Regions from separate parts of the Geoalkalibacter ferrihydriticus DSM 17813 genome, predicted to be linked through region 1. Evidence: predicted binding sites of a transcription regulator. Region 1 holds the regulator's gene; each other region holds the start of a gene.

Region 1 (4,185 bases):
GCCGGCCATTTCGCGCTCACCCTGGAGCACGTGCACCGACACCGCCGGTTGATTATCCCCCGCGGTTGAGAATATCTGGCTTTTGCGGCAGGGAATGGTGGTGTTTTTCTCGATGAGCTTGGTCATGACCCCGCCGAGGGTCTCGATGCCCAGGGACAGAGGCGTGACGTCGAGGAGCAACACGTCCTTGACTTCGCCCTTGAGCACGCCGCCCTGGATGGCGGCGCCGATGGCCACGACCTCGTCGGGATTGACCCCCTTGTTCGGAGTCTTGCCGAAGATGTCCTGAACCCGCTTCTGCACCGCCGGCATGCGCGTCATGCCGCCGACCAGAATGACCTCGTCGATGTCCGAGGGGGAGAGGCCGGCGTCCTTGAGGGCGGTCTTGCAGGGCGCGACGAGACTGTTGAGCAGATCGGCGCAGATGCTTTCGAGCTTGGCGCGGGTCAACTTGATGTTGAGATGCTTGGGCCCGTTCTGATCAGCGGTGATGAAAGGCAGGTTGATATCGGTCTCCATGGACCCCGAGAGTTCGCACTTGGCTTTTTCCGAGGCTTCCTTGAGGCGCTGCAGGGCCATCTTGTCGCTACGAAGGTCGATACCCTGCTCTTTTTTGAACTCATCAGCAACATAGTCGATGATGCGCTGGTCGAAGTCTTCGCCGCCAAGGAACGTATCGCCGTTGGTGGATTTGACCTCGAAGACCCCGTCGCCAAGCTCCAGGATCGAAATATCGAAGGTCCCGCCGCCGAGGTCGAACACCGCTATTTTTTCATCTTTTTTCTTGTCCAGGCCGTAGGCGAGCGCCGCTGCGGTGGGCTCGTTGATGATGCGCAGCAGGTTGAGTCCGGCGATCTTGGCGGCGTCCTTGGTTGCCTGGCGCTGGGAATCGTTGAAATAAGCGGGCACAGTGACGACCGCGTCACTGACCGGCTCGCCGAGATAATCTTCGGCGGTCTGCTTCATTTTCTGCAGCACCATGGCCGAGATTTCGGGCGGACTGTACTTTTTGCCGCGCGCTTCGACCCAGGCATCGCCGTTTTCAGCTTGCAGAATCTTGAAGGGGCTGATTTTGATGTCCTTGCGCACCGCATCGGAGTCGAACTTGCGCCCGATCAGACGCTTGATGGCGAACAGGGTGTTCTCGGGGTTGGTGACCGACTGACGCTTGGCCTGCTGACCGACCAGACGCTCACCGCTTTCGGTAAAGGCCACCATTGACGGCGTGGTGCGCGAACCTTCGGAGTTGGCGATTACGATCGGCTCACCGCCCTCCATGACGGCGACGCAGGAATTGGTCGTTCCCAAATCTATCCCTATGACTTTTCCCATGGTCTTGAATCCTCCTTTGAGTTGCTATGCTGAAAATTTCAGGTTCTTTTGTTTCACTCGCCGCTTTGTTCGGCATCCGGCGCCACGACGGGAGTCTTGGTCACCATGACCAGAGCCGGACGCAGCAGCCGCTCATGCAGGACATAGCCCTTCTGCAACTCCTGGGCAACGGTATTCGCCGGGTGTTCGGCGCTTTCCACCTGGCCCATGGCTTCGTGCCGGGCGGGATCGAAGGCCTTGCCGACGCTCTCGATGGGGGCGACGCCGAACTTTTCCAGCACCTTGCCGAACTGATTAAGGGTCATCTCCACACCCTCGAACAACCCCTGGTTGTCGCCGCCTTCCTGGCGGGCATGCCCCACGGCCCGCTCGAGATTGTCCATGACCGGCAGAATTTCGCGCAGAATTTTCTCGTTGGCGAATTTTGCCAGATCCTCGCGCTCACGCTGGGCGCGCTTGCGGAAATTATCAAGATCGGCGGCCATGCGCAGATAGAGATCGTGGTTACGCCGTGCTTCCTGGCGGCACTCGTCAAGGGCGCGCGCCAACTCGACCGCCTCGCCGGACTCTTCAGCGGACGGGGCTTCGGCCTGCAGTTCTTCGGGGGAAGGCTCACCCTGTTCGGGTGATGCGTCCCGCGTTTCTTCTTTCTTTTTGGACACCTTCTCGCTTCTCCTATTCCTTTGCGGATTCGAACAATTGACTCATCAACTGGGCGGTATAATCGACGATGGGGATGACTTGGGAATAAGCCATGCGCGTCGGGCCGATGACCCCCAGAGTTCCGATGGTGCCACCGTCGGCGCTGCTGTAGCTGGCCGTAATCAGGCTGCACCCTTCGATTTCACGATATTCGGTTTCGCTGCCGATAAAAATCCGTACGCCCTGGCTTTCGCGGCACTTGTCGAGAAACTCCACCAGCATGCTTTTCTGCTCGAAAGCCTTGAACAAGCGCTTCATGCGCGACAAGTCGCTGAATTCCGGCTGTTCAAACATGCGGCTGACCCCTTCGATGAACACCTCGCGGTTGTCCTCTTCGGTAAAGGCCGCGTTGAACAGGGTCATGGAACGTCTCAGCAGACGGTCATAGAGCGCCTTGTCCTGGGACATTTCCTGCACCAGACGCTTCTTCAGTTCGGGCAGTGACATCCCGGTATAGGTTCGGTTGAGATAGTTGTTCATCTCCTCGAGGTCGCTGCGGCTCAGATCCTCGTCGCTTTCAATGATCTTGTTCTGCACCAATCCGTTTTCGGCGACGAAAATGGCCAATATGCGCCCCTGGGACAGGCGCACAAACTCGATATGACGAAATACCGAAGCGGTAAACTGGGGCGCCATGACGATTCCGGTATAGTGCGACAGGTTGCTCAGCACCCGGCCGATTTCGCGCAGCAGTTCGTCGGCATGCAGGCCGCGCCGTCGGCAATAACGCCGAATGCGCTCTTTTTGCTGAGCGCTGAGCGCACGTACCTGCAACAGGGAATCGATATAGAATCGATAACCTTTTTCCGTCGGGATGCGTCCCGAGGAGGTGTGCGGAGCCACCAGGTAACCCATCTCCTCAAGATCGGACATGACGTTGCGCACCGTGGCCGGCGACACCCCGAGCCCGTGGCGCCGGGTAATGGTCCGCGATCCCACGGGTTCGGCCGAGGCGATATGATCCTCGATAATGGCTTCGAGGATTTTGCGACTGCGCTCGTTAAGGGTTTCGCTCATGTTTTTCCCGGTCCCCTGAAACCTCGAACCGGACCCTTGCCCGGCCCGGCCGAAACCGTTAGCACTCAAGGTTCGTGAGTGCTAACGGTGAACAACTTAACAACGGGGACCCCCTTTGTCAAGGGCCCGCGGAGGGGAAAGAACCCAAGAGTTTGCTCACAAAAAGGACGTAATAAGATGGTCGTAAAGAAGCCAGCCGGCCACACCGAGACACAGACGGCCGGAGGCAGGGCGCAGGTAAGGCCGGATCTGCTTGAGCGCCTGGGGAAAAGCCTCGTCCGGGCGGCACCCGAAGCGACGGGAAAAGTCGGTATGCGCAACCCCCGCGCGGGTACGCAAACCAAGGTAGAGCGTTTCAGCCATGGCGCTTTGGCGCACAAAGGATTCCACGAGATCGGCGGGCTCTGCGCCCCTGCGCAACCGCTCGCGATAGACGTCGAGGCTGTCGGGTACCGCCCAGCGCTCTCCCCATCCTCGTTCGTGAAAGGAGTGCGCCCCGGCACCGATCCCGAGGCAGGTGCGACGTTGCCAGTAAACCTGATTGTGGCGGCAGGCATGGCCGGGTCGCGCATAGTTGGAAATTTCATAATGCTCGAATCCGGCGTCCTGCAATCGGGCGTGCAACAGGTTGAAGGCGGCGACATAGGTGTCTTCGTCGGGCAGCGTCAACGCGCCACGACTCTGGAGCAAAGAAAAAGGCGTATTCTCTTCAACCGTAAGACCGTAGCAGGACAGGTGGTCGGGGGCCAGGGCCAGAAAGGCGTCGATCTCCCCTTCAAGACAGGCCGGAGTTTGCCCGGGCAAGGCGAAAATCAGATCGAGGGACAGGGATTTGAAACCGGCCGCGTGCGCGGACTCCACAGCCTGTCGCGCTTCGCCGGGGCCGTGCAGACGCCCTAGAGTAAGGAGCGCTGGGGCGCTCAGGGACTGTACACCAAGCGATAGGCGCGTAATCCCGGCGCGGCGATAATCACGCAGCTTATTTGCCGTAAGAGATCCGGGATTGGCTTCAAGGGAAATCTCCGCGTCGGCACTCACCCCGAAAGCCTTGTCGGCGGCCGCGAGGATCTCGCCGACGGCGGTGGGAGAAAGCAGAGACGGTGTACCGCCGCCGAAAAATATGGTGTTCAGGGG
Region 2 (4,185 bases), on a different contig from region 1:
GGCAACCCTGGTGATCATGATCGGATCCCTGATCATGCATTACTACCCTGCGGCCTTCGGCGATTTGGACCGCGTTACCCTCGGCAGCTGGTATCCCGAAGCGGCGCAAAGCACCCCCTGGCACACGCTGTGGATGCCCATCGCCGCCGTTCTGCTGATCGCCTTTGCCATCAACACCCTGTGCTGCCTCATCGACTGGTTGCTGCGCCTGCGCACCCGCTGGCGCAAGACCGGCGAGTACCTGATCCATTTCGGCTTCTGCCTGTTGCTGCTGGCGTTTTTCTGGGGGAATATTTCCGGCTACCGGAGCGCAGGCAATCACCTGGCCGTGGGCGAAACACTGGAATTGCCCCATCACGCGGGGCTGAGCCTACGACTGGATGAATTTCAGCCGGTGTTCGATGAAACCGGTCGCCGCCCCCTCGACATGATCAACCACCTCACCCTGCTCAAAGGCGATCAGGTCGTCAAGTCCGCCGAAGCACGCACCAACCATCCCCTTATGCATCGCGGCCTGGTCGTTGTGGCGGCCAGTTTCACCCGCGAGGCGATCGGGTTTCGCTTCCTCGTGCCCGGCCGCGGGCAAGTGGCTCTGGAACCTGGAAAGACCCTGGCCCTGCCCGGCGGCGAAGTGCTCCTGGTCAAGGAATTTCTGCCCAACGCCCGACGCATGGGCAACCGCGTGCTGCCCCTGGGCGGAGGCCTGATGGCTCCAGCCCTGCACCTGGAACTGCGAACGGAACAGGAGACGGTCTGGGAGGGCTGGTACCTTCTGCGCGAAGGGCCGCCTCTACCACTGGTGCAGCGGGGCCTCGCATTGCGGCCTACCGAACCGCTGCTGCGCACCTACTCGATCCTGACCATCAACCACGACCCGGGTGCGCGCATGGCTCTGGTCGGTGGGTTGGCCATGTGCGCCGGGGTTTTCATCGCCATTTTCTCCTATTATGCCAAACGGCGCCGACACGATCGTCCCGACATTCTTTAAAAACTTCGCGTACCTGTTCAGCATACGCCGCAGACCGCGGCGGCATCGCTTTCGGGTGGCAACGAGCTGAATTTTCTGCTAGGCTGTCCAAACTTTTAATGAACACATACAGCGGTCGCAGGATCCTTGTGAGGTGATCCGATCACCGCGCAACCTTGAGTTGAGGGGAAATAAGCTGAGATGCAGGCAAAAATTCTCTGTGTTGAAGATGATCCGGGCATTCTCACCCTGCAGGTTAAGGTCCTGCAGCGACTGGGTTATGAAACGCTGGTGGCCCGTAACGGTCTGGAGGCTTACGAACTGATTCTACGCGAACGCCCCGACGCGGTAGTGCTCGACGTCATGCTGCCGGGCTGCGACGGATTTACCCTGACCGACAAGATTCGCCGTAATGAAACAGTCAAATCCACTCCTGTCGCCTTTGTCTCCGCCAAAAGCGACCTCGGCGATTTCCGCCAGGGCTTTCGCTGCGGCGCCCAGATCTACCTCGCCAAGCCCTTCACCAGCACGGCCCTGCAGACTGCCGTGGAGAGCCTGTTGCAACAGGCAAAAACGCGGCCGCCGGTGACCGGGAAAAAATCCGCCGCCCCACAGCGCAAAAAACGATTCAAATTCTGATTTCCGCCCAAACAGCCTCCGGGCCCACACCGGAATCTAAACCGCATCTTGCCCGCAAGGACACTCTTTGCTATATTTAGCACTCAGCAAGACCGAGTGCTAACAAATCATATCCGGCCGTGGAGATTTCCGCACATGAGTACAACACTTCTTCCGACCATTCACGACGGCATTGACCACTACATGCAGCAGATCAACCGCTTCGACGTCCTCAGTCGTCAGCAGGAATACGATCTGGCCATGCGCTACCGCAAGCGTGGCGATATCGAATCGGCACATCGTCTGATCTGCGCCAATCTACGCTTCGTTGTCAAAATCGCCAACGAGTATCGCGGCTACGGCTTGAGGATTCTCGACCTGATTCAGGAAGGCAATATCGGGCTGATGCTGGCGGTTAAAAAATTCAACCCAGAACGCGGCATCCGTCTGATCTCCTATGCCGTGTGGTGGATTCGTGCCTACATCCACAACTACATCATCCGCAGCTGGTCGCTGGTCAAAATCGGCACCACCCAGGCCCAAAAGCGCCTGTTTTTCAAGCTCAGCCAGACCCGCGCCCTGCTCAGCAGCAATCGTGACACCGAGGCGGACAGCGCTCAGATCGCCGAAAAACTCTCAGTAAGCGATGAGGAAGTCGAACAAATGGCGCTGCGCATGAGCGCGCGCGACACCTCGCTCAATGTCGAACTCAGCGAAGGCAGCGACTACAGCCTGCTCGACACTCTGGCCGATCAACGCGACAACCAGGAAGAGCAACTCGCTGAAAAACAGCAAAGCCAGGTCCGCTCGACCCAGGTTCGCTCTGCCCTCAAGACTCTCAATCCACGCGAGCGAAGCATCATCAACCAGCGCATTCTCAGTGACTCACCGCGCACCCTGCAGGAGATCGCCGATGATTACGGCATCAGCCGCGAACGGGTGCGCCAGGTAGAGCAAAACGCCATGCGCAAAATGCGCGAACACCTCGCACCGGCCAACGCTGAAAGCTGACAGGGGAACGTGCGCTGCGCGCGTTGACACAAAAACCAGCCTGGGTTAATGTGTTTTTTTGCTACTATTCAACCGCACTGCCAATCATGCCGAGCAGTTACATTTGACTTGCAATCGGGTTGGCCGCAAGCCTGCGGCATTTACCGCCCCCGCTGACGCTCCCCCTACGACAGAGGTCGCCCTCATGCTGAAAAAAAACATTTTGCTGGCCGTGCTCCTGATCCTTGGCAGCGGGCTTTTTGGCTGCAACCCCAAGCAACCCCAGGCACCGCAGACCGCCGAGCACTACCTCAAGGAAGGCGAGGACTATTTTGAGCGCAGACTCTATGACCAGGCCATCGAATCCTGGCAGAAGGTGCGCGACAGCTATTTCTCTCCGGAACTCAACATCATTGCCGAACTCAAAATTGCCGAGGCCTATTTTCTCGCCGAACGCTACCTGGAAGCGGCGGCAGCCTACGAGGACTTTCTTCGTCAGCATCCGGATCATGCCCGCAGCGCCGATGTGCTTTATCAATTGGGCCTGTCTTACTACCGGCAAATGCTCAGCATCGACCGCGACCAGACGGCGACACGCAACGCTCTTGCCACCTTCGAGATGCTGACGACCAAATTCCCCAATGATCCACGAAGAGAAGAGGTCGGTTTTTTGATGCAACGCTGCCGCGATCAGCTTGCCGCCGGCGAACTTTACGTCGGCCGCTTTTATTTTCGTAGCGGCCAGTATCAGGCCGCCATTCGTCGTTTGGAAAATCTCTTTGCCGAATACCCCAATTTTTTCGAGCGCGACGAGGCTTACTTCTATCTCGGTCGCGCCTACCTGGAAGTCAACCAGCGCGAGCAGGCGGTTGACACTTTCAACACCCTGTTCCGAGAATTTCCCAAGAGCCAATATGTGCCCCGGGCGCAAAAAATTATCGCCCGCGCCTACTAAAAACAAACTCCTTCCAAGGCCCTTCTCAAGGGCCTTTTTTGCGCCTTCGCGCGCCCCTTTTACCACAAAAAGTAAAAACAATCTTTTTCCTTGACTTGCCGTTTACAGCATACTATAAGAGGAAATATTTTAAATATAACGCGATTTTAGTCGGCATGCATGTGGACTTCAGAGCGGCCTGAATCTTGTATACGATCCAGGCAACTCGGTTGGAATTAAATATTATTTTTCTTCTAGCTTCACCTCGAACGTATGTTTCACCCGCAATTTTTTTTAAGTGATGTTAAAACTGACGTGGCACTTTGCCACGCAGCGCCTGTCCTACTTAATTAACAGGAGGAGAGAGAAATGTCCGAGTACGGCACATTGGAAAGTCGCGTTCGTCGCAAGTCCCTGCTCAGCAAGGTGATGAAGGCCGAAGACACTATTCAATACTTCAAGCCTGGGATGAACCTTGCCTGGTCCGGCTTCACCCCCGCCGGTTACCCCAAAGAGGTGCCCATCGCCCTGGCCGACCATGTGGAGAAAAACAACCTGCAGGGTCAGATGAAATTCAACCTCTTCGTCGGTGCCTCCGTCGGCGCGGAAACCGAAGACCGCTGGGCGACCCTCGACATGATCGACCGGCGCTGGCCCTATCAGACCGGCAAAAACA
Region 3 (4,185 bases), 320 kb from region 1:
CCTCGAGCAGACCGAACAGCTCATCCAGATCCTTCAGGGTCATGTCGGCCATGTGAGCGATGCGAAAGGTTTGGTTCTTGATCTTGCCGTAGCCGTTGTCGATGGCATAGCCGCGCTCAGCGGCGAGTTTTTTCAGGGTTTCAAGATCGGTGCGACCATCGTTGTTGGCGCAGGTCAGGGTTTGCGAGCGCGCACCTTCAGCGGCGAACAGGCTGAAGCCCTGGGTCTGCACCCAGGCGCGCGCGGCATCGGCCATGCGCGCGTGGCGGGCATAGCGCTGGGCAAGGCCTTCGGCAAACATCTTGTCGAGTTGATGGGCCAGGGCGTAGATCAGGCTGATGCACGGGGTGCTCGGCGTGTTGTGCTTAAGGTCATTCTGTTCGAATTCCTCAAAATCGAAATAGTAGCCGCGGGCGGGAGTGGTACGGGCCTTGTCGAGGGCACGCCGCGAGACGGAAAAAACCGTCAGCCCCGGCGGCAGACCGAAGGCTTTCTGGACCCCGGCCAAGCAGACATCGGTACCCAATTCTGTCAGATCCAGGGGAACCGCGCTCATTGAGGAGACCGTGTCGACGATAAAGGAGACTTTCGGAAACTTTTTCATGACCGCCGCGATCTCATCCAAGGGCGACATCACACCGGTGGAGGTTTCGTTGTGGACCAGAGTCATGGCGTCGTATTTTCCCGTGGACAGGGCTTTCTCGACCAGCGCGGCAGTGATGGGCGCGCCCCAGGGCGCACTGAACAGGTCGGCCTCGATGCCGCAACGGCGCGTGACGTCGTGCCACTTGCCGCTAAAGGCGCCGTTGCCGAAACAGGCGCAGCGTTTCTGCACCAGATTGCGCACCGCCCCTTCCATGACGCCGAAAGCGCTGGATGTAGACAGAAACACCGGATCCTGGGTGTTGAGCAATTGTTTGAGGGCGCTGGTTACTTTCTCATGGACCAAGGCATATTCTTTCATGCGATGGCCGACCATGGGGGCGCACATGGCCTCCATGACATCAGGCGACACCTCCACCGGGCCGGGGATGTAGAGTTTTTTGTGCATGGGGAAAGCTCCTTGCAGGGATGTCATTTGTCAGCTGTCATTGATCGGGGGGGGAACCGAGACGCTTGCAGGTCCCTGGTCATGGATAAAAAAACGCCTGGACCTTTTCGCGAAAGGTGCCCAGGCGTGCGGCTTCTCGGTCCATGCGTTCCTGCTCCCCGGGGGATGTCCACTTCAGCGCCGGTTGCGGGAGACCTTTGCAATTGTCGTTGTTTGTATTCTATGCAACTAGTTCAGTTGCATTTATTATATTTATAAGTGTCGAGTAATCTACTCGCGGGGGGCCTTGAGTGTCAACCTGAAACCGTGAGATCCGGGCGCCAAGGGAACGACGTTGACAGGAGAGTGGCGCCGCGGCTAAGATTGACCCTTAGTGGGTGCCAATGGTTGGCGAGAGTCATTCCAGTGTGCCGGGAAGGGCGAATCGGATGAAAATAATGCGAGTCTCGATGGTTTTTGGTTTTGCGTTGCTGCTGGCTGCCTGTGTTGCCGGCTCGCCCCTCGTCGTCGAGAAGAAAACCGGATTTGCCGCCCGTCCCGAGATGGACGCCGTCTTTGTCGTGCCGTTCCGCACTGTGATGGTTCCCGCCGCAGTGGCCGATCCGCTCTTCGACAGATTCATCGATGAGCTCAACCAGCGCGCCGCGACCCTTGGGGACGATGCTTTCGAATTCATCATTCTCAAAGAGGAGCTCGCCCGCATCGACCCCGCGTGGCTTGCCGCGCGCCACTATGTCACCGGCGAGATCTTCGGTTATATCGAAGACAGCGGCTCTCGCTCCACCGACATCCGCATCAAAGCGCGCCTCGAATTGCGCCAACCCGGCCCAGCCGAGCCAACCCTGATGATCGAATATCCCGATGGCGTTTTTTTTGATCATGAGCGCGCCACGCTGGACGAGAAACGCGCCGAACTTGCTCATCGCGTCGCCGCCGCCCTCGCCGCCGGTCTCTGGAGCGCTCTGATGGAAGAGTATAAACCGGTCGCCGCTCAGCGGTAACCGACCATCCGTCTTTCTCCCTCCACCGCCCATCGTTTTTTTTTCTCCTTTGCCCCCTTGACATTGTTTTTGAGCTGATTATATTTAGGCCTGTCGTTAGCACTCGCTTGCGGTGAGTGCTAACAAAATTTAAGAGCACAGGCCGGAAATCAAACCTGTTCGTCGTCATTCAGACGGATTAATCGCGGGGGCTCGACTCCGCTTATCTTTCGCTTCGCGGAAAGGAGAAAAAGAAAATGAACATCAGACCGCTGCACGACCGTATCATCGTTGAGAGAATTGAAGAAGAGACCACAACCGCCGGGGGCCTCATTATCCCCGACACCGCCAAGGAAAAACCCCAGCAGGGCCAGATCATCGCCGTAGGCAAGGGCAAGAAGACCGAAGACGGCAAGGTGCTGCCTCTCGATGTCAAGGTCGGCGACAAGGTGTTGTTCGGCAAGTATGCCGGCAGCGAAATCAAGATCGAAGGCAAGGAATATCTGATGATGCGCGAAGAAGATATTCTCGGCGTCGTTGAAAACTAATTCTCTCTTAAACTTAATCCTGACAAGGAGGACATAATTATTATGGCAGCTAAGGAAATCAAATACGGGCAGGACGCCCGCGCCAAGATTCTCACAGGAGTCAATGCTCTGGCCAATGCCGTCAAGGTCACCCTCGGTCCCAAGGGCCGCAACGTGGTCATCGAAAAATCTTTTGGTGCACCGCTGATCACCAAGGACGGCGTGACGGTTGCCAAAGAAATGGAACTCGAGGACAAGTTCGAGAACATGGGCGTGCAGCTGGTCAAGGAAGTCGCCTCCAAGACTTCCGATGTCGCCGGTGACGGCACCACCACCGCCACCGTCTTGGCCCAGGCCATTTACCGTGAAGGCGTCAAGCTGGTCACCGCCGGGCACAATCCCATGGAAATCAAGCGCGGCATCGACAAGGCCGTCGAAGCCTGTGTTGCGTCCCTGCGTGAGCTCTCCAAGCCCATCAAGGACCACAAAGAAATTGCTCAGATCGGCACCATCTCCGCCAACGGCGATGCCACCATCGGCAACATTATCGCCGAGGCCATGGAGAAAGTCGGCAAGGAAGGGGTCATTACCGTCGAGGAAGCCAAGTCGATGGAGACCACTCTGGAGACTGTCGAGGGCATGCAGTTCGACCGCGGCTATCTCTCACCGTACTTCGTCACCGATGCCGAGCGCATGGAAACCGTGCTCGAAGACGCCTTGATTCTCATCCATGACAAGAAGATCAGCAACATGCGCGACCTGCTGCCGGTGCTCGAGCCGGTCGCCAAGCAGGGCCGCCCCCTGGTGATCATCTCCGAAGACGTCGAGGGCGAAGCTCTGGCCACGTTGGTTGTCAACAAGCTGCGCGGCACCCTTAACGTTGCTGCCGTCAAGGCCCCCGGCTTCGGTGACCGCCGCAAAGCCATGCTCGAAGACATCGCCGTTCTGACCGGCGGCAAGGTCATCAGCGAAGAGATCGGCTTCAAGCTTGAGAATGCAACACTCGACATGCTCGGCAGCGCCAAGCGCATCGTCATCGACAAAGACAACACCACCATCATCGACGGTGCCGGCGCCGAGGCCGATATCGAAGGGCGGGTCAAGATCATTCGCGCCCAGATCGAGGAAACCACCAGCGACTATGATCGGGAGAAGCTCCAGGAGCGTCTTGCCAAACTGGTCGGCGGCGTTGCCGTGGTCAAGGTCGGTGCCGCCACCGAGACCGAAATGAAAGAGAAGAAAGCCCGCGTTGAAGATGCCCTTCATGCGACTCGCGCGGCTGTGGAAGAGGGCATCGTGCCTGGCGGCGGCGTCGCGATGATTCGCGTCATCAGCGCGCTCGACACCATCAAGGTCGAAGGCGAGCAGGAGTTCGGCGTCAAGATCGTGCGCCGGGCCCTTGAAGAGCCTCTGCGCCAGATTGCGGCCAATGCCGGCATGGAAGGCTCCATCGTGGTCAACAAGGTCATGAGCGAAAGCGGTGCCTTTGGTTTTGACGCCGCCACCGACACTTATTGCGACATGATTGAGGCCGGTATCATCGATCCCACCAAAGTCTCCCGCTATGCGCTGCAGAACGCAGGCTCCGTGGCCGGTCTCATGCTGACCACCGAAGCCTGTATCGCCG

The links. The regulator HrcA, encoded in region 1, represses chaperone genes, less so after heat shock. The targets are predictions, from matches to a motif close to TGTTAGCACTCNNNNNNNNNGAGTGCTAACA.
Region 2: the regulator HrcA is predicted to act here: its motif matches at 1,681-1,711, upstream of rpoH (RNA polymerase sigma factor RpoH).
Region 3: the regulator HrcA is predicted to act here: its motif matches at 2,147-2,177, upstream of groES (co-chaperone GroES).

The regions. Positions count from the first base shown of each region.
Region 1 covers NZ_JWJD01000001.1:752,457-756,641, reverse strand. Annotated here, with positions in the region: gene dnaK (molecular chaperone DnaK) at 1-1,332, opposite strand, end outside; gene grpE (nucleotide exchange factor GrpE) at 1,386-1,994, opposite strand; gene hrcA (heat-inducible transcriptional repressor HrcA) at 2,008-3,051, opposite strand; gene hemW (radical SAM family heme chaperone HemW) at 3,208-4,185, opposite strand, start outside.
Region 2 covers NZ_JWJD01000002.1:439,522-443,706, forward strand. Annotated here, with positions in the region: gene GFER_RS08170 (cytochrome c biogenesis protein ResB) at 1-988, shown strand, start outside; gene GFER_RS08175 (response regulator transcription factor) at 1,169-1,606, shown strand; gene rpoH (RNA polymerase sigma factor RpoH) at 1,742-2,596, shown strand; gene GFER_RS08185 (outer membrane protein assembly factor BamD) at 2,781-3,530, shown strand; gene GFER_RS08190 (acetyl-CoA hydrolase/transferase C-terminal domain-containing protein) at 3,879-4,185, shown strand, end outside.
Region 3 covers NZ_JWJD01000001.1:430,584-434,768, reverse strand. Annotated here, with positions in the region: gene GFER_RS02135 (pyridoxal-phosphate-dependent aminotransferase family protein) at 1-1,051, opposite strand, end outside; ZMP/ZTP riboswitch at 1,163-1,249, opposite strand; gene GFER_RS02130 (hypothetical protein) at 1,480-2,052, shown strand; gene groES (co-chaperone GroES) at 2,289-2,579, shown strand; gene groL (chaperonin GroEL) at 2,622-4,185, shown strand, end outside.